One region of the Agrobacterium sp. 22094 genome, then DNA from elsewhere that is predicted to be linked to it. Evidence: riboswitches for the same ligand, from Rfam matches in the RefSeq annotation. Region 1 holds a riboswitch; each other region holds the start of a gene.
The links. Region 1 has a riboswitch for thiamine pyrophosphate ahead of ACTJK5_RS15900 (hydroxyethylthiazole kinase). Riboswitches for the same ligand answer to the same signal wherever they lie in the genome.

Region 2: another riboswitch for thiamine pyrophosphate. It lies ahead of thiB (thiamine ABC transporter substrate binding subunit); the one in region 1 lies ahead of ACTJK5_RS15900 (hydroxyethylthiazole kinase).
Region 3: another riboswitch for thiamine pyrophosphate. It lies ahead of thiC (phosphomethylpyrimidine synthase ThiC); the one in region 1 lies ahead of ACTJK5_RS15900 (hydroxyethylthiazole kinase).

Annotation. Positions count from the first base shown of each region.
Region 1 is NZ_JBQEPX010000003.1:212,036-218,965, forward strand. It holds gene alr (alanine racemase) at 1-626, opposite strand, end outside; gene ACTJK5_RS15885 (Lrp/AsnC family transcriptional regulator) at 754-1,230, shown strand; gene thiD (bifunctional hydroxymethylpyrimidine kinase/phosphomethylpyrimidine kinase) at 1,244-2,044, opposite strand; gene thiE (thiamine phosphate synthase) at 2,041-2,700, opposite strand; gene ACTJK5_RS15900 (hydroxyethylthiazole kinase) at 2,687-3,424, opposite strand; TPP riboswitch at 3,496-3,598, opposite strand; gene ACTJK5_RS15905 (CHASE3 domain-containing protein) at 3,808-4,476, shown strand; gene ACTJK5_RS15910 (telomere resolvase) at 4,548-5,885, opposite strand; gene ACTJK5_RS15915 (M24 family metallopeptidase) at 5,975-6,930, opposite strand, start outside.
Region 2 is NZ_JBQEPX010000005.1:173,577-180,506, reverse strand. It holds gene ACTJK5_RS19745 (thiamine diphosphokinase) at 1-476, shown strand, start outside; gene ACTJK5_RS19740 (ABC-F family ATP-binding cassette domain-containing protein) at 481-2,307, shown strand; gene ACTJK5_RS19735 (VOC family protein) at 2,372-2,764, shown strand; TPP riboswitch at 2,815-2,922, shown strand; gene thiB (thiamine ABC transporter substrate binding subunit) at 2,961-3,974, shown strand; gene thiP (thiamine/thiamine pyrophosphate ABC transporter permease ThiP) at 3,994-5,619, shown strand; gene ACTJK5_RS19720 (thiamine ABC transporter ATP-binding protein) at 5,616-6,332, shown strand; gene ACTJK5_RS19715 (M48 family metalloprotease) at 6,641-6,930, shown strand, end outside.
Region 3 is NZ_JBQEPX010000005.1:22,257-29,186, reverse strand. It holds gene ACTJK5_RS19080 (acyl-CoA dehydrogenase family protein) at 1-1,102, opposite strand, end outside; gene ACTJK5_RS19075 (acyl carrier protein) at 1,102-1,353, opposite strand; TPP riboswitch at 1,552-1,663, shown strand; gene thiC (phosphomethylpyrimidine synthase ThiC) at 1,770-3,593, shown strand; gene thiO (glycine oxidase ThiO) at 3,595-4,590, shown strand; gene thiS (sulfur carrier protein ThiS) at 4,559-4,756, shown strand; gene ACTJK5_RS19055 (thiazole synthase) at 4,760-5,533, shown strand; gene ACTJK5_RS19050 (P1 family peptidase) at 5,940-6,930, shown strand, end outside.

The sequences.
Region 1 (6,930 bases):
TTGGCAAAGCAGACCGGCACGCCGGGAAACTGCTCGGTGGTTTTGCGCATGACGTTAAGCTGCAGAGCATTGGCCTCATGGTCCGGCTCGTCGGCGCAAGCGAGATGGCTCATGATGCAGGCAAGATCGATGGCTTTGAGCATGGCAGGAGTGGCCAACAGCCTTTCGACCTCGTAAGGCGCCAGTCCGAGCCGCGACATGCCAGTGTCGATTTGCAGGGCAGCGGGCAGAGTCTTGCCAAGGACGGCGGCTTGCGCCGACCATTGGGCGACCTGCTCCAGCGAGTTGAGAACCGGAATGATGTTCAGTGCAGAGCAGGAGGTTTCGTTTCCAGGCTGGAGGCCATTGAGAACAAAGATTTTTGCATCGGGCGCTATGTGCAGACGAAGAGACAGCGCCTCATCAATATGAGCGACGAAGAAGTGCCGGCATCCCGCATCGTAAAGGACGGGCGCGACGATATCGGCACCAAGACCATAGGCATCTGCCTTCACCACGGCACTCGTCAGCGCATGCGGCGCCTTGGAGGCAAGCGTCAGATAGTTGTCGCGAAGGGCTGCAAGATCGATCGTCAGATAGCCGCTTGCGCCACCTTGAGCTTTCTGCTGCTGGAGGGTCATGTCCATTGTCGTTCCCTTTGTTCTTTTGGCAACAGAGTATTGCAATGATCCTTGAATTTAAGCAGTGTAAGACGAAGAAAATTCGATAAAATCGTTTTTCTTGCAACTTTGTGCGATCAATCGGAACGAAACCATGTCTGCTCTCGACGCCACCGATCGTCATATCATCCGCCTGCTTCGGCTGAATGCCCGCATCAGCAATGCCAAGCTTGCCGCTGAGGTGGGGCTATCGCCGTCCGCTTGTCTGCGTCGTGTGGATATTCTGGAGAGGGAAGGCGTCATTCGCGGCTATACGGCGATCACCGGAAGTGCCGCCGGTGGAGAGGTGATTTCCGTCATCGTCCAGATCACGCTCGACCGGCAGACGGAGGATTTTCTCAATCGCTTTGAAAATGCCGTGCGGCGTTATCCGGAAGTGCGAGAATGCTATCTCATGACCGGCGGCTCGGATTATTTTCTCCGCGTCGAGGTCGAAACCGCAGGCGATTTCGAGCGGGTCCACAAGGATATTCTCTCCAAGCTTCCGGGCGTCTCACGCATCCATTCGAGCTTCGCCATCCGCAATGCGCTCGCCGCCCCCAAGCCGCGTGCGACGGAGCGCAAATCTTGATCGGGCCGGCCCGTCAGGGCGCCCACCAGCGGTAAAAATGATGAACCGGCCCGTGACCATGACCGACCTTAAGGTCGCGGCCTGCTGCCAACGCACCTTGGAGATAGTCTTTGGACAGGCCGACGGCATCCGTCAACGGCAGACCGAGCGCCAGATGGGCCGCAATCGCTGCCGCGAGCGTGCAGCCGGTACCATGGTCGTTCTTCGTCTCGATGCGCGGCATGGCAAATTCTTGAATTGTCTCGCCGTCAATCAGAAGATCGACGCTCTTTGATCCGGTGCCGTGGCCGCCTTTGATCAGGACAGCCTTCGCACCAAGCGCCAGGATCATCTCGGCCTGTTTCAGCATCGCGGCACGATCGGTGGCGATGCCGGTCCCGGTCAGCAGTGCCGCCTCAGGAAGGTTCGGCGTGGCAAGCGTTGCCTGCGGCAGCAATTCGCTTCGAAGCGTTTCGATTGCCTCCTCCTGAAGCAGCCTGTCACCGGAGGTCGCCACCATCACGGGGTCAAGGACGACCGGTTGGGGCTGGCTGCGCAGTCTCTCGGCAATCGTTCGTATCGTGTCGGTGCGCGAGACCATGCCGATCTTGATCGCCTTGATATCGAGGTCGGAAAACACCGCATCCATCTGAGCCGCAATGATCGTGGCGGAAATATCTTCAACCGCGGTCACGCCCTTGGTGTTCTGTGCGGTGATGGCGGTGATGACGCTCGCACCATAGACACCAAGAGCGGAGAATGTCTTGAGGTCGGCCTGAATGCCGGCACCGCCGCCACTATCGGAACCGGCGATGGTCAAAGCAATGGCGGTCATGGGCGTGCTCCCATCGCTTCATCCACGGCATTGCGAAACGCCTTGGCCGTCGTTGCTATATCGTCCGTGCGGAATAGGGCGGAGATCAGCGCCACCCCATCGGCACCTGCTGCAATCACGTCGGGAACGCGCTCCAGCGTGATGCCGGCAATTGCGCCCACCGGCAGGTCTGGTCGCTCGTTGCGCAGGTATGTCCTTATTTGCTTTAGCCCTGCAAGGCCGACCGGCGTATCTGGATTAACCTTGGAGGTGGTTTCAAACACCCCGCCAATGCAGGCATAATCGGCCGGTGCTTGCGCGACGTGTCGGGCATCAGCCATGGATTTGACGGTGAGCCCGATGATCGCATCGGGACCGAGAAGGCGCCTTGCTGTGTCTGCATCCATATCGTCTGCGCCGAGATGCACGCCATCTGCGCCCGTTGCCATGGCGACATCTAATCGATCGTTGATCACCAGCGGTACGCCGGTGCCTTTCAGGGCTTCAACGATGGCTCTTGCCTGGTCGATCATCTGGCGTGTGGAGGCGGTCTTGTCGCGATATTGGATGATCGTTGCACCGTTATGTGCTGCCAGAGCTGCAAGCTCGGCAAGCGGAGCGATATCGCTGAGAGAGGCGTCGACAATGGCATTCAGCCGGTAATCAATCTTCGTCATGTTCGATCCTCGCATGGGAGAGAATGTCTTCGCTCCTCAGAGTGAAGAGCGCGTCCAGAAAGGCGACTTCGAACGATCCCGGTCCGCTGGCATGTCTGGCCGCGATCTCTGCGGAAACGCCGGTAACAGTCAGAGCCGATGCTGCAGCCAGCATCGCATCCGGCTCGACGGCCATGAAGGCGGCAATGATACCGCCGGAAAGGCATCCGGTTCCCGTCACCTTTGCCATCAGGGCATGGCCGTTGACGATCCGGACCTTGCGGTCGACATCACTCAAGCTATCCACCGCTCCCGTCTGAATGCGCAATGCACCACCGACGTCGCCGATAACCGCCATTTCTGCCGCGTTCCCACGTGTGATCGAGGGGTGCAGCCGGCTCAATTCATGGGCGAATTCTAGCCGTGAAGGGGAGTAGTCGCAATGGACCGGATCGACGATCCAGGGTTTGCCTTGGCGATTGGCGATAGTGACGGCGATACGGATGACCTTGCGGCGCGCTTCGTCCAGCGTCCCGAGGTTGATCGTCAGCGCATCCGTCTTCGTCACGAAGCTCTCGATTTCCTCTTCCGACGATGTCATCGAGGGGATGCCGCCGATTGCGGTGATGCCGTCAGCGGTAAACTTCTGCACCACCGTATTCATCAGGCAGTGGACACGCGGTCGTCGCTCCCGCACAAGAGCCAGAAGGTCTGCCGCTTTTTCTGCGGTGGGAAATCTTACCATCAGCCGTTCATCTCCAGACACGCCGTTAGCGGACCCGGATAAGCATGACGCATGGAAAAGAAAGCTGTGCCTGACGGCGACTGTTCCGTTCCTACGCCGGTATGAACCGGATCAGGTTCAAGGGTCCGGCTCACCGCCATCTCAGCATCGTTCGATGCTCCCCTCGGAATGCCTGACTCTAAATGAGAAATAGAACCTCGTGTCAAGGCGTTTGACAGACCAGTTCACGTCACATGGCTGCAATCGAATTCGGCGAACGACTTTGAACTTCCTGATTGTTGTTGCGTTGAACTGCCTGGCACGGTGTATGCCAACCTGTTAGCGCTTTTGCCATCGGACGGATATAACGACGTTGAACTGCGCTTGCTTGGATGATCCCGTAAATGTCTGACTGGTCTTTAACGTCGCTGCGCCACAAGTATCTGACATTCCCGACACTGCTGCGATCAATACCGGTCGGGGTCGTTTTGGCTGCCGGTATCCTTGCCACCTCATGGACGCATGACCTTTTAAGCGACCATTACGATATGGTGGTGCATACCTATGAAGCGATCGATACCACCAAGGACGTCTTGATCGCGCTTGATGATGCCGAGACGGGACAGAGGGGCTATCTCGTCAGCGGCGACAAGCGCTATCTCGCGCCGTATGAGAAGGCGATGGAGCGCCTGCACCTGCTTCAGAACGATTTGATGACCAGGATATCGGACAATTCCGACCAGGTTGCCCGCGTCAAAGCGCTCGACGCATTGATCGAGAAGAAGCTTGAAGAGCTGAAGCACTCAATATCGCTCTATGATGGCGTCGGTGCAGATGCCGCCCGCACAAATGAAATCGGTTACATGGCTGTCGGAACGATGGACCGCATCCGCGATATCATCGGCGAGATCACCGTTACGGAACACACATTGCTGGACACCCGGCACGCCGAGGTCGAGGCCGATGAATTCCGCATCAGGGTTGTGGCGATCATCGTGGGCCTTGCTTCTTTCCTCACACGGGCTGGCGTCGAGATGTACCTGGCGCGCCGGTATCGTGTGATCCGGTCATAAGGCGTTTACGGAATGCCCAGTTCGCCGATGCCCATCATCTACAAGACCATGAAAATGCGCGTCGCTGTGCTTTACTCGCCTGCCATACCGGGGATCTGATTGACGGTGATCATCTGCCGTATCGTGCGATCCGCCACACGCTCCGCCCGCGCTTTCGATTCATGCTCGTCTTCAGGAAAAGCATAGGTCATGTAGGAGAGCGACGTTTCCAGATCATTGTTGTTATGGCCGAGGATGGCGGCGAAATAGCTGTTCTTCGTCACATTGGCGGGCGCGAAGTTGCGATAAGCGATTTCGGCATAGAGGTGACGTAGCCCATAGGGCTTCGGCGGCTCTTCTTTCGGCCAGAGGTCCTCGAATTTCGCTATCATTGCATCGCGCAGCGGCAGTCTCGCATCGGTGGAAAACTCGTCCACATTCATGCCGAGCCAAAGCTTGCCATCGCTGCTGTTTCTCAGGCGTCGATAGGCCTCGAGCACGATCTTGGCTTGCTCCAGGACCGGAATTTCATAGGTAATGCCGTATTTCGTCCCTTCGCCCTGCTTCGTCTTCGCCTGCCCGTTGAACAGCACGCTCCATTTGGAGACGCCATTGCCATAGGGCGCTGGGGTAAACTCAGCCTGGGTGAAGACTTCGAAGGGACGCCGACCGGTGGTGCCGATCAGGCCGATGCCGATCGTCAGCGGGTCTTCCGAGTGAAGGAAGCGCCGGCAGCGTCGCATCACTTCTGAATAATGTTCGAAGGTGATCAGCGAGCCGTGCTTGGTGGCGATCTTCGCCATTTTGGCTTTGCGCGCGTCATCGTAGAGCTGCGGCGTGCCTGCGGCGATGCGCAGCATGGGATGCTGCTCGCCAAAGGCCTCGCGAATGGCATTGCGATATTTCGTGATGTAGGAGATGACCGTCGCCTGTGTTCTGCCGGTCATGGCGTCCATTTCCCTGTCCCACAGCGCCTGCATCTCTCCCTTGGTGCTGACCCCATTGATAGCGGAGATGAAGTCCGAAACGCGCAGCAGGAAGCGGGGTTTGCGGCCAGCCGTGTTGTGCTCGGCTCTTTCGATCTTCTCCACGATCGACATCGCCACCCCGCTTTGCGGGTAATCGCCTCGCGCTATGTAGGTATCGAGACGCTCGCGCAGCTTTTTCATGTTGCAGATGGCAAGCGGTGTCGTCTTCGGCCCGAAGGCGTCTTTCAGCGCATAGCGGTACTTGACGATGTAAAGCTCAAGCGTCTTGGCGGTTCTGCCGTTTTCGAAATGGAAACGGACCTCGTCGTCCCATAGACGTCCGATTGCTTTCGTGTCGAAGCTGCCGTCGTCCTTGCGCGTTGTTTTGATCTTCTCAACGAAGTCGGCGATGCGATCGGCCAAAATGGGCGTTTTTGTTTTTCTTTTTTCCGCGACGGACATCGATTCCTCCTCAAGTTCTCTTGGGATAGAAAATATATAAATTTTACGCAAGGGCTAATGTAGGGGCGACAGAGGCGGTATTTCTGAATTTAACCGAAAGGGTGGACGGGTGAGTTGGCAGGCTGTGTGAACCAGCGTGGGCCATCGGCGGCCATGTAGATGTGATCCTCAAGACGGATGCCGAATTTTTGCGGATAGACCAGCATGGGTTCGTTGGAGAAGCACATGCCGGCCACGAGCGGCTGCGTGTTGCCGCGCACGATGTAAGGTCCTTCGTGGATTTCCAGGCCAAGACCATGGCCCGCCCTATGCGGCAGGCCGGGAAGAGCGTAATCCGGTCCGAGCCCATGCCGAGCCATGACGGCGCGGGCTGCCGCATCGAGATTTTCGCACGGCGCCCCAAGCTGTGCGGCATCGAACACCGCCTGCTGTGCCTCGCGCTCGATAGCCCAGGCGCGAGCGAAATCAGCGCTTGGCTCGTCCATCACATAGGTGCGCGTCAGGTCGGAGTGATAGCCGTCGATGCGCGTCCCTGTATCGACCAGAATGACGTCGCCAGCCTGCAAAGTCTGCTCCCCGTCGGCGCCATGGGGCAACGATGTCGCTTCGCCAAAGGAGACGATGCAGAAGGAAGAGCCACCCTCACCGCCAAGCTCGCGGTGCTGCTCGTCGATGAAGCGGACGACATCGGACGTCAGCACGCCTGGCTTCATCATGGCATGGGCGCGTTTGTGCACGTCCAGCGTCAGGTTCATCGCATAGTCGATGATGGCAATTTCAGCGCTGGATTTGAGAAGCCGAAGGCCGCGGATCACTGGGCCGCCATCGACCAGACGATCAGGCCCGACCTTGGCGGCAAGGCTGTGATAGATGAAGAGGGGTAGGGCGTCGTCCAGAGCGATCAGGCCGGATGAGCCTGCAAGGCTTGCGACGAGGGCCGAAGGGCTTTCCTCCTCCTGCCACAGATGAACCTCTCCCTCGATATGGGGAAGTGTGTCAACGCGGCTCTGTTCGAAGCCTGGCACGATGTAATGAAGAGCATCCA
Region 2 (6,930 bases), on a different contig from region 1:
CGCTTGTCGACGAATGGCCGGATGTGCCGCAACAGCCTTTTCCCGCCGCCAAGGGCGAAACGGATGGCGAGATTGCCGTTTCCGAGGCTTTGGCGCGGGGCGCGAAGCGTCTGACGCTGGTCGGCGCGCTTGCCGGCGAGCGATCCGACCATGCGCAGTTTCATCTGCTCTATGCTGTGGCGCTGGCCGAACGCGGGCTTGAGGTGGTGCTGACGTCTGGTGAGGAAGAAGCTTTTCCGTTGCTTGCCGGCGATTTGGCGTTCGATTTGCCGCGCGGCTCGCTGTTTTCGGTTGCCGGTTTTACGGCCCTTTCGGGCCTCGATATCGAGAATGCCCGTTATCCCCTCAATGATTTTGCGCTTGCCTTCGGCTCGTCGCGCACTATGTCCAACGTGGCTGAGGGCGAAATTCGCCTTCGCCTCAAAAGCGGCAAGGCGATCGTGCTTGCCCGTCCCTACGATCTGACCGGAGCCTGATGCCTTGGCACCCCCCATTCTGAAACTCGACGATATCAAGCTGACCTTTGGCGTGACGCCACTTCTGGATGGCGCCAACCTGCAGGTGGAGCCGGGCGATCGCATCTGCCTCGTCGGTCGAAACGGGTCAGGCAAGTCGACGCTGATGAAGATCGCCGCCGGTCTTGTCGAAGCGCAGTCGGGCGAGGTTTTTCGTCATCCGTCCGCGACGATCCGCTATCTGGAGCAGGCGCCGGATTTTGGCGCCTATGACACCGTGCAGGCCTATGCCGAATCCGGTCTCGGACCGGGCGACGATCCCTACCGTGTCAGCTATCTGCTGGAACATCTGGGTCTGACCGGTCAGGAAAATCCATCGAGCCTTTCCGGTGGCGAAGCGCGCCGCGCGGCACTTGCCCGCGTCATGGCGCCGGAGCCCGACATCCTGATGCTGGACGAGCCGACCAACCATCTCGACCTGCCGACCATCGAATGGCTGGAAAGCGAATTGCAGCAGACGCGAAGCGCGCTCGTCCTCATCTCGCACGACCGTCGCTTCCTGGAGAAGGTTTCGACGGCCACCGTCTGGCTTGATCGCGGCCAGTCGCGTCGTCTCAGCCGTGGCTTCGGCTATTTCGAGGAATGGCGCGACAAGGTGCTGGAAGAGGAAGAGCTGGAGCAGCACAAGCTCGGCAAGGCGATCGAGCGCGAAGAGCACTGGATGCGCTACGGCGTGACGGCACGCCGCAAGCGCAACATGCGCCGCGTGGGAGAATTGCGTGATATGCGTGCGGCCTATCGCGGCCACAAGGGTCCGCAAGGCTCCGTGCAGGCAACGGCGGTAGAAGCGCGCGAATCCGGCAAGCTGGTGATCGAGGCCGAGGCTATCACCAAGTCATATGGCGATCGCACCATCATCGCGCCCTTTTCGCTGCGCGTGCATCGCGGCGATTGCATCGGTCTCGTCGGGCCGAATGGTGCGGGCAAGACCACGCTTCTCAAGATGCTGACCGGCGAGTTGGCGCCCGATAGCGGCACGGTGAAACTTGGCACCAATCTGGAAATTGCCACACTCGATCAGAAGCGCGAGGACCTCAATCCTAACGATACGCTGGCGCATTACCTGACCGATGGTCGCGGCGAGAGCCTGCTGGTCAATGGCGAGCAGAAGCATGTGACCGGCTATATGAAGGACTTCCTGTTCCAGCCGGAACAGGCCCGCACACCGATCCGCAATCTGTCTGGTGGTGAGCGCGCACGTCTCATTCTGGCGCGGATCCTGGCAAGGCCAACCAACCTTCTCATCCTCGATGAGCCGACGAACGATCTCGATATCGAGACCCTGGATCTGCTTCAGGAAATCGTCGCTGGCTTTTCCGGCACCGTCATTCTCGTCAGCCACGACCGTGACTTCCTCGACCGCACGGTGACGTCGACCATCGCGCCTGCCAACCCGGATGCGCCGGATGGCCGCTGGATCGAATATGCGGGCGGCTATTCCGACATGATGGCGCAGCGCAAGGGTGCGGCCGAAGAGAAGAAGCGTTCCGAAAAGCAGGAAAAGGCAAAGGCCTCGGCAAGCACTGCGACCAATGCCGAGCCGTCCAAGGCCAAGGGAAAGCTCTCCTTCAAGCAGAAGTTTGCGCTGGAAAACCTGCCGAAGGAAATGGAAAAGCTGCAGGGCGAGATCGCCAAGCGCGAAGAGCGCATGGCCGATCCGCAGCTCTTTGCCAAGGACCCGGCTGCTTTCAACAAGCTGGCAGACGAGATGGCGAAGCTTCGCGAAAAGCTGGACGCCATGGAGGAAGAATGGCTCGAGCTTGAGATGCTGCGCGAAGAGATGGAAGGCTAGTCCACACCATCTTTGACAGGTCGTGAAATATGCGGTTCTCTATCCAAAACGGAGGAGCCCCACCATGCGCATGATCTTCGTCAATCTCCCGGTGAAGAATATCGAGACATCGAAAGCCTTCTTCACGGCGCTCGGCTTCAGCTTCAATCCGGAATATTCCGATGAGCGAACGCTGTGCATGATCGTCGAGAAGAACATCTTCGTCATGCTGCTGCAGGAAGAACGCTTCCGCGATTTCATCAATGGCGAGATCGCCGATGCCAATCGCGGCACGGAGGTGCTGACCTGCCTTTCGGCGTCCAGTCGCGAGGAAATCGACAGCATGCTGAAAACAGCGCTGTCTTCCGGTGGGCGCGAGTGGAAACCGGTGCAAGACCACGGCTTCATGTATGCCGCAAGCTTTCAGGATCCCGATGGCCATGTCTGGGAGCTGGTTTACATGACGGAGCAGGCATAGGCGCGCGGCGTCACGTCTTGCCAATAACCGATTGTGTCATTACATCTTTTCTCGCTCTAACGGGGTGCTTTGTCGAAAAGACAAGGCTGAGAGGCGTTCGCCAACCCGAAGAACCTGATCCGGTTAACACCGGCGGAGGGATTAGACGGCTTCCATCCAGACGCCTATTCCCGTAACCCATTCGAGAAGGTGTCTGATGTATCGTCGTTTTCTGCTGTCCGGCCTCGTCGCCGCATCCTTCCTCCTGCCGAGCCTTGGCGTCGCGCAGGATAAAAAGGTCCTCACTGTCTACACCTATGAAAGCTTTGTCTCCGAATGGGGTCCCGGTCCCAAGGTGAAGGCGGCGTTCGAGAAGACCTGCGATTGCACCGTCAATTTCGTCGGCGTCGCCGACGGTGTGGCGCTGCTCAATCGCCTGAAGCTGGAAGGTGTCAGCTCCAAGGCGGATGTCGTGGTCGGTCTCGATACCAACCTCATCGCTGAAGCCAAGGACACTGGGCTCTTCGAAGCATCGGGTATCGACGCCTCTACGGCAAAGGTGCCGGGCGGGTTCAAGGACGATGTCTTCGTTCCCTATGATTACGGCCACTTTGCCGTCGTCTACGACACACAGACGCTGAAGAACCCGCCAAAGAGCCTGAAAGAACTGGTCGAGGGCGACCCGTCGCAGAAGATCGCCATTCAGGATCCGCGGACGTCGACGCCGGGTCTTGGCCTGCTGCTCTGGGTCAAGTCGGTCTATGGCGACAAGGCGCCGGAAGCCTGGGCAAAGCTCAAGGATCGCGTGCTGACGGTTACGCCGGGCTGGTCGGAGTCCTACGGCCTCTTCACCAAGGGCGAAGTACCGATGGTGCTCTCCTATACCACATCGCCCGCCTATCATATGGTGGCCGAGCACAGCGAGCGCTATCAGGCAGCAAGCTTCGAGGAAGGCCATTACATTCAGATCGAAGTCGCCGGTCTGTTGAAGAACGCGCCGGAGAAGGAGCTTGGCAAGAGGTTCCTTTCCTTCATCCTGACGCCTGGCTTCCAGGATGCCATTCCGGAAAACAACTGGATGATGCCGGTCACCGCCACGTCGCAGCCGCTGCCGGATGCCTTCAACAAGCTGGTCCAGCCGACCAAGACCTTCCTGATGTCGCCGGAAGAGGTGGCGAAGAACCGCAAGGCCTGGATCGATGAGTGGCTGACCGCGATGAGCGTGAAGTAATCTCACGCGGACCCCGCCCGTGATTGCGCGCAGCGACAGAAGACGGTTCCTGATCAGTGGCATGGCGGCTTTTGTCGCCGTGTTGCTCTTCATCGGACTTGCGGTCGCAGCGCTGCTTTCCTTCGATACACAGGCGGCGTCGAACGCCCTCTTCGATACCTACACGCTGCGCATTCTCCGCTTCACGCTCTGGCAGGCGACGCTCTCCACTGTTCTTTCGGTGGCGCTCGGCCTACCGGTCGCACTGGCGCTGGCACGCCAGCGGGATTTTCCCGGCCGTATCTGGATCATCCGGCTGATGGCGGTGCCCATGGGGCTGCCGGTGATCGTCGGCGCGCTCGGGCTGATTGCCATCTGGGGCAGGCAGGGGCTGCTCAATGCAGCACTTCTCTCTGCGGGCGTGGCGCGACCTTTCAGCATCTACGGCCTATCCGGCATTCTCATTGCCCATGTCTTCTTCAACCTGCCGCTCGCCGTGCGTTTCTTCCTGGCGGGGCTGGAAAGAATGCCCGGCGAATATTGGCGCATGAGTGCCGTGCTCGGCATGAATTCCCTTTCCACCTTCCGCTTCATCGAATGGCCGGTGGTGCGGCGGCTCGTGCCGGGTGTAGCGGGCCTGATCTTCATGCTCTGCGCCACGAGCTTCACGCTTGTCCTGCTGCTCGGCGGCGGTCCGGCTGCGACGACCATCGAGGTGGCGATCTATCAGGCGCTCCGCTTCGATTTCGATCCGCCACGTGCCATCGCCCTGTCGCTGATGCAGATCGCAATGACCGGCCTGCTTCTCGTGCTGCTCTCGTTTCTGCCGGGTGCGGAAGCGGAGGGGCAGACGCAGGGCCAGACGGTTCGTCGTTTCGATGCCGCTCGCCCGTTGGCGCGTCTTTGGGATGGGCTTGTCATTGTTCTTGCGATGCTGCTGGTCGGGTCGCCCCTCGTTGCCGTCGCGGCCTCCGGATTGACTGCCGATCTGTGGCGTCTTTTGAGCGCCGAGATATTTCGGCGCGCAGCCATCACCAGCCTGTCGATCGCACTTTTCTCGGCCTCGCTTTCGGTTCTCGTCTCCGTGGCGCTCATCCGGGCACGCCAGGTGGTTGCGGACAACAATGCACCGTCGTGGGGTGCAAGGCTTATCGCGGCGACTTTGGGTGGCGGCGCTTCGATGGTGCTGCTCGTGCCGCCCGTCGTGCTGGGTAGTGGCTGGTTTCTGCTGCTGCGGCCCTTTGGCGATGTGTCCCTCTTCGCGCCATTCCTCGTGGCGCTCATCAACATGCTGATGGCCTTGCCCTTTGCCATGCGCGTTCTCGAACCCGCCTTCACGACCCATCAGGCAAGAACCGAAAAACTGGTCTCAAGCCTCGGCCTCACAGGCTTTTCCCGTTTTCGCCTTGTCGATCTTCCGGTCCTGTGGCGCGCCTTCGCCATGGCCTTTTCCTTTGCCATGGCACTGTCGCTTGGCGATCTCGGAGCCGTGGCCCTTTTCGGCTCGGAACGCTTCGTGACCTTGCCGTGGCTCGTCTACAGCAATATGGGCAGCTACCGGACCAATGATGCGGCGGGCTATGCCTTCATCCTTGGCGTCATTTGCCTCATCCTCGCAGCAGGTGGCGTATCGCGCCAATCCGAGAAAGCGAAAGCAGCAGCATGAAGAGCGGTCAGGCAAAGGTTAGGCTGGAACAGGTATCGCTACAGCTTGGGCAGCAGCACTTCTTCTTCGACACGTCCTTCGAGGAAGCGAAGGTGACCGCGGTCGTCGGTCCTTCCGGTTCGGGCAAGTCGACGCTTCTCAACCTCGTCGCAGGTTTTGAAAGGCCGACAGGTGGTCGCGTGCTGATCGGGTCTGACCACATGGGTGGACGCGATCCGGCGGAAAGGCCGATCTCGCTGATCTTCCAGGACAACAACCTCTTCGCCCATCTCGATATCGCCACCAATATCGGCCTTGGGATCAGCCCGTCGCTTCGCCTGACACAGGACGACAAGACAAAAATTGCGTCAGCTCTTGAGCGGGTCGGGCTTGCGGGTTTCGAAAAGCGGCTGCCCTCCAGCATGTCCGGTGGCGAACGCCAGCGTGCAGCACTTGCGCGTGCACTGGTTCGTCAGCGCGCGGTCATGCTGCTGGACGAACCTTTTGCAGCGCTTGATCCGGGCTTACGCGCCGGAATGGCGGGGCTGTTGAAAGAGCTGCAATCGGAAAACGGCAACACGGTTCTCCTCGTCACCCATCACCCGGACGATATTCGCCGTCTTGCTGACGCGGTGGTGTTTCTGTCGGATGGCAAGATCCTGTTTCAGGGTGCGACGGAGGCCTTCGTTTCCGCCACAGACATTCCCGAGGTCGGAGCCTTCCTCCAGAAGTAGTGCGGGACCGTGCCACAATTTGGACGCGGCGCAATGTCAATCCTGCAAATAGACAGTGAAGGTGCGTATTTTTTGCACTTGCCAATCAGGCTCAACTATTTGAGACATATATAGAGAACGTCTTTTGTCAGGGTCTTTCCGCAGCATAGATCGTTTTTGGGATCGTTTTGGATGTTCAGGCATTCTGGTGCCTGTGGGGTTTAAGCTGATATTCTGGTCTGCATATAACGGATGATCAGGAACGTTTGGAGCGGACTGGCAGGATGATGACGCGTGTGAAGGCCGTAAATGGCCGCTCCGGTCACGACATGGAAAAGCGGTCGATATCGCGGCGAGGCATCATAAGCCTCGGGGCTGCGGCATTGATGCTGTCTTCATGCCAGTCGCTGTTCAGCCCTGCCTATCAGTCCTCGCTGAAGCCTTCCGACAATCCGCAGACGGTCGAAGAGGTGCAGAAGAACGATCCGCGCGCACAGATGGGTGCGCGTGAGCATCCGCGCATCGTCGCAAGCTATGGCGGCGAATATCACGACGAGAAGACCGAGCGTCTGGTCGCCCGCATCACCGGCGCGTTGACGGCAGTGTCGGAAAATCCTCA
Region 3 (6,930 bases), on a different contig from region 1:
TCAGCCGGGCAGAATGCGCGTCACGCAGATGACGGCCAAGGCTATAGGGCGTGCCGTTCTTGTAGCCCATGATGCCGCAGATCAGCATGGCATGGTCGATGATTTCCAGAATGGTCTCGGACGAGCAGATCTTGACGTTGTTCATGGCAATGGCAAAGCCCATCGACATCAGCTTGTCCGGGTCGGATCTGGTCTCGTCATAGGCCTTGATGCCGGCAATCACGTTGGATTTGACGATCTGCAGCTTGTTCGACACTTCGGCCAGTCGCAGTGCGCCTGGGGGAGCGGACCCTGGCGATTTGCGGGCGGCGGCGCGCACGAAGCTTTGCGCCCGTGCCACCGCGTCAGAGGCGATGCCGTACCACACGCCGCTCCACAGAAGGTGCGAGGTGGCGAGCATGGATTGGGCTGCAATTTCAGCAAAAGGCTTGGGGAAAATCTGTTCGGCCGGGGCCTCGCCCTTGAACAGGAAACCGTCGGAGCAGGTGCCGCGCATGCCGAGCGTATCCCAGACATGGGTGCGCTCAAGGCTATACTGGTCTTTCAGAAATACCGTCATCACCTGATCGGAGGGAGCGGCATCCTTGTTGCTGCGCGAGGTGATGAGAATGGCATCGGCTTCGCTGCCATAGGAAATGACGGTCGCGTCCTTTTCCAGGCGGCAGATGTCACCATCCACCTCGATGGCGCAGATGGAATTGCGGAGATTGCCGCCAATGCCGCCTTCGGTGGTGGCGGAGGCCAGCAGCAATTGTTCGTTTGCCAGGCGGCGCATGAAGGCGCTGTGCCATTGGCTTTCTTCGCCGTGCTCCACAAGGCTCGAGGCCTTGATGTGGTGCATGGCGTAGATCATTGCGGTGGCCGAACAGGCCTGGCCCAGAATGGAGCAGATATCGGCAAGCTCCAGCATGGTGGCGCCTTCGCCGCCCATGTGAACCGGGACCTGGATGCCGAGCAGCTTTTCCTCGCGAAGCGCGTCGACGGCCTCTTTCGGGAAGCGGCCTTCGGTATCCACCGCATCGGCATGTTTTGCGGCAATCGCCGCCACCCGCGCCGCCCGGGCGCTCAGTGCTTCACGGTGAGGCGCGAGCGCGAGGTTCATCAGGCAGCCTCTTTCCCGTCGAGAATGGCTTTGACCGTGGTTTCGATGGCGGCGATGCTGGCAAAGGATTTGCGGTTCAGCATGCTGTCGGGAAACTCGATGTCGAAGGCCTCTTCCAGGCCCAGCATCAGCTGCACGGAGGCGAAGGAGGACAGGCCCGCGGCATAAAGATCGGCATCGTCGGCAAGCGTGTCGACGGAAACGGGAAGCTGACCGAATTTTGCCAGCACGTCACGGATAGTAGAATTCATCCCAAGTATCTCCCTTTAACTGGAGCCATTATCGCGTAACTTCTGAGTTACATTTAAAAACATAACATTGTCATAAGTGGTGCGGTTAATTTCCGGTGATATTGCTTGGCGCCCAACGCAATTGTGGTTTCCGCACCGCCCTCTTTTGGCGCAACCAGCTGCCAGCTTGACAATCGGCGCCATGAGGTTTTTGATTGCGGCATTCACCAGGGGGGTCCCGGCAAGGGGCTGAGATACTGCTAGAGCGCGCAGTGACCCGTTGAACCTGATCCAGTTCATACTGGCGTAGGGACGGTGCAAACGCGGGCATTCTGGCAGAACCGGCTCAACGCCGGGGAACCGTCATCATTCCTATCCCGCGCTTTTCGTCTTCATGCTCGAACTGGGTCTCCACTGTTTTGCTTTGGAGCCTCACGATGAACATTGCCGCTAAAAATCTCACCCCAACCGTTACCACCGGTCCGTTGCCGGCCTCCACCAAGGTGCACAAGCCGGGCGTTCTTCACCCGCATATCCGCGTGCCGATGCGCGAAATTGCGGTCCATCCCACCGCCGGCGAACCGCCGGTGACCGTCTATGATGCCTCCGGTCCCTATACCGATCCGACGCATCTTGTGAACATCGATGCCGGTCTGCCGCGTCATCGCCAGGAATGGGTTCTGGCGCGTGGCGATGTCGAAGCCTATGAGGGCCGGCATGTGAAGCCGGAAGACAATGGCTTTGCCACCGGCGAGCGACTGACGCCGGAATTTCCGGTGCGCAACCAACCGCTGCGGGCCAAGGATGGAAAGGCCGTCACCCAGCTGGCCTATGCGCGGGCGGGCATCATCACACCGGAGATGGAATATATCGCCATCCGCGAAAACCTCGGACGCGAGGCGGCGCAGGACAAGCTTGTGCGCGATGGTGAAAGCTTCGGCGCGCATATTCCAGATCATGTGACGCCGGAATTCGTCCGCCAGGAAGTGGCTTCCGGTCGCGCCATCATCCCCTCCAACATCAACCACCCGGAAGCCGAGCCGATGATCATCGGGCGGAATTTTCTGGTCAAGATCAACGCCAATATCGGCAATTCCGCCGTCACCTCCTCCATGGCGGAAGAGGTGGAGAAGATGGTCTGGGCCACGCGCTGGGGTGCCGATACGGTGATGGATCTCTCCACCGGGCGCAACATTCACAATATCCGCGAATGGATCATCCGCAATTCGCCGGTGCCGATCGGCACGGTGCCGCTCTATCAGGCTCTGGAGAAGGTCAATGGCATTGCCGAGGATCTAACCTGGGAGGTGTTTCGCGATACGCTGATCGAGCAGGCGGAACAGGGCGTGGATTACTTCACCATCCACGCCGGCGTGCGCCTGCATTACATTCCGCTGACCGTCAATCGCGTGACCGGCATTGTCTCGCGCGGCGGGTCGATCATGGCCAAGTGGTGTCTGCATCACCACAAGGAAAGCTTCCTCTACGAGCATTTCGACGAGATCTGCGACATTTGTCGGGCTTATGACGTGTCGTTTTCACTCGGGGATGGCCTGCGTCCGGGCTCGATTGCAGACGCCAATGATGCCGCGCAGTTTGCCGAGCTGGAGACGCTGGGCGAGTTGACCCAGATCGCCTGGGCCAAGGATTGCCAGGTGATGATCGAGGGCCCCGGCCATGTGCCGATGCACAAGATCAAGGAAAACATGGACAAGCAGCTGAAGACCTGCGGCGAGGCGCCCTTCTACACGCTTGGACCGCTGACGACCGACATCGCACCCGGTTACGACCACATCACGTCCGGCATCGGTGCGGCGATGATCGGCTGGTTCGGTACGGCGATGCTCTGCTATGTCACGCCGAAGGAGCATCTGGGTCTACCGGATCGCAACGACGTGAAGGTCGGTGTCATCACCTACAAGATCGCGGCGCATGCCGCCGATCTTGCCAAGGGCCATCCGGCAGCGCAGTTGCGGGACGATGCTTTGTCGCGCGCCCGCTTCGAATTCCGCTGGGAGGATCAGTTCAACCTGTCGCTCGATCCGGAAACGGCGCGCTCCTATCACGATGAGACGCTGCCGAAGGAAGCGCACAAGGTCGCGCATTTCTGCTCCATGTGCGGGCCGAAATTCTGCTCCATGCGCATTTCCCACGATATCCGCGCGGAAGCCCAGAAGGAGGGGCTAGAGGCGATGGCGGAGAAATTCCGTCAGGGTGGCGATCTCTACATGCCGCTGGAAAAGCCGGTTCCCGGTGAATGAGATGCGCATTCTCATCAAAGGGGCAGGCGTTGCCGGTCTGACGGCTGCCCTTGAGCTGACGCGGCGCGGTCTTGCGGTGACGGTGTTCGATACCGCGCTTGAGATCGGCCGCGGCGCATCCTGGTTTGCCGGCGGCATGCTGGCGCCCTGGTGCGAAAGGGAGAGCGCCGAACAGGCGGTGCTCGACCTCGGCCAGGCGGCGCTCGACTGGTGGGAGGAGGCCACACCCGGCCTCATCTCGCGCCATGGCACGCTGGTGGTGGCGCCAGCACGGGACAGGGCGGAACTCTTGCGCTTTGCCTCGCGCACCAGCGGCTACCGCCTGGTGGATGAGGATGAGATTGCAGCACTCGAGCCGGACCTTGCCGGACGCTTCCGCCATGGGCTGTTCTTCGAGGGCGAAGGTCATCTCGATCCGCGGCTGGCGATGACGGCGCTGCATCTGCGTCTGGTGGAAAATGGCGTGGTCTTTCATCTGGGCGGCGAGGCCATCAACGAAGGCGGCTTCGATCGCATCGTCGATTGCACCGGCCATACGAGAGTTGGCTCGCTCTCAGGGCTTCGGGGCGTGCGCGGCGAAATGCTCTATCTCGTCACGCACGAGGTTTCGCTGTTGCGCCCGGTGCGGCTCCTGCATCCGCGCATCCCGCTCTACATCGTCCCGCGTGAACCGGGGCGCTTCATGCTGGGCGCGACGATGATCGAAACAGAGGAGGCGGGGCCGATTTCCGCCCGCTCGATGATGGAGTTCTTGAATGCCGCTTACGCGCTGCACCCCTCTTTCGGCGAAGCGCAGATCATCGAAAGCGGTACCGGCATCCGGCCTGCCTTTCCCGACAATCTTCCGCGCATCGTTCAGGAGGGCAAGACGCTCTTCATCAATGGTGCGCACCGGCACGGCTTCCTGCTCTCGCCTGCCATGGCGCGCCAGGCTGCCGATTTCATCGAACACAAGGAGGTGTACCATGCGGATCCACGTCAACGGCGAAGTGCATGATCTTTCCGCCGCCACGCTGTCAGAACTTCTGTTCGCCCTTGACTACGAGGGCGACTGGCTGGCGACGGCCGTCAATGGCGATCTCGTCCATGCTGAGGATCGCCCGCAATTTCGCTTAAAGGATTCCGACCGGATCGAAATCCTTTCCCCGATGCAGGGAGGATGAACCATGTTTCGATTGTATGATCGCGATGTCAGCTCGCGGTTGCTGCTGGGTACTGCGCGTTATCCGTCGCCCGCCGTTCTGGCGGATGCGGTTCGCGCCAGCAGGACCGACATCCTGACCATTTCGCTGCGGCGTGAAACGGCAGGCGGCAAAAAGGGCGGGCAGTTCTTCGAGCTGATCCGCGAACTCGACCGGCTCATCCTGCCCAATACGGCGGGCTGCCATACCGCCAAGGAAGCGGTGCTGACGGCGAAGATGGCGCGCGAAGTCTTCAAGACCAACTGGATCAAGCTGGAGGTGATCGGCCATCACGACACACTCCAGCCGGATGTCTTCGCGCTGGTGGAAGCGGCGCGCATTCTCTCAGACGAGGGGTTCGAAGTGTTCCCCTACACAACCGACGATCTGGTGGTGGCGGAACGGCTGATCGATGCGGGCTGCAAGGTGCTGATGCCCTGGTGCGCACCGATCGGCAGCGCCATGGGACCGCTGAACCTCGTGGCACTCAAATCCATGCGGGCGCATTTTCCCGATGTTCCGATGATCGTCGACGCCGGCCTTGGCCGCCCATCGCATGCGGCAACGGTGATGGAGCTTGGCTATGACGCCGTGCTGCTAAACACGGCCGTCGCCGGTGCCGGCAACCCGGTGATCATGGCGGGCGCCTTTGCGAAAGCCGTCACGGCAGGGCGTGAGGCCTATCTTTCCGGCATGCTGGAGCCGCGTGATATGGCGGTGCCGTCCACGCCGGTGATTGGGACGGCGGTGTTTTCGTGAGGCTATTTTGGGGTGAACGCGTCCATCCACACTTGGTCCTCCTGAACTTGATCCACGGCTGTCCGGTTTAAAGTTCTGGTTTGGATCTGCCGCATACCCCCCTCTGCCCTGCCGGGCATCTCCCCCTCAAGGGGGGAGATCGGCAAGCGGCGCCCTCCGCATGTCCTATCCCACCGGAGTTTTGGGCGAGACGGTGCGACAGTTCGATCTCCCCCCTTGAGGGGGAGATGCCCGGCAGGGCAGAGGGGGGTGCGGTCCGTCTCGGCGGACACTGAAAGAGCCGAAGAGTGGTGACGGAGAGACCATCCTCCCAAAGGCGAACCGGAGTTCACGTCGTCCCACGACCCCCTAAGCCCACATTGACAACACATCCCCACAGCGGGATACCGGCATGACAACAGAAGGAATGCCGCCTTTGCATAATCTGCTGACCGATATTGACGGTGTTGCGGTGGGCCATGCCACCGATCTCACCCTTGGCTCCGGCGTGACGGCCATTGTTTTCGATGAACCGGCGATTGCCTCCGGCTCGGTTCTGGGCGGCGCGCCGGGTGGGCGCGATACGGCCCTTCTCGATCCATCCATGACGGTGGAGGCGGTGGATGCCTTCGTGCTGTCCGGTGGATCGGCCTTTGGGCTGGATGCGGCAGGTGGGGTGCAGGCGGGGTTGCGCCAAGCCGGGCGCGGTTTTCCGGTGGGCAATACCCGCGTGCCGATCGTGCCGCAGGCGATCCTGATGGATCTTTTGAATGGCGGCAACAAGGATTGGGGGCTGCATTCGCCCTATCGCGACATGGGGTATGAGGCTTTCAAGGCTGCCTCGCACGCGCCCTTTGCGCTCGGCACCGTGGGGGCCGGAACGGGTGCCACGACCGCGACGGTGAAGGGCGGGCTGGGCTCTGCCAGTGCCAAGACCTCCACCGGCATTACGATTGCAGCGATCGTCGCGGTCAATGCCTTGGGCTCGGCAACGGTTGGCACCACGCAGAACTTCTGGTCCGCCCCCTACGAGCGCGATGGCGAATTTGGCGGGCATGGCTTACCAGCACAGTTCACGCAAGCCGATACGGCGCTGCGCATCAAGGGCGTAACGCTGACGGCCACAACTATTGGCGCCGTGGTCACGGATGCGGTGCTGACCAAGGCGCAGGCGCATCGTCTTTCGATTATGGCGCATGACGGGCTTGCGCGCGCCGTGCTGCCTTCGCATCTTTCCAGCGATGGCGACACGGTGTTTGCCGCAGCGACGGGTAAAAAAGCGCTCACCCAACCAACGGATTTTGCCGAACTCTGCCATCTCGCCACGCTTGTCATGGCGCGTGCCATTGCCCGCGGCGTGTTCGAGGCGAGCGCGCTTCCGCATGAGGGCGCGCAGCCGTCCTGGCGGGATCGCTTCG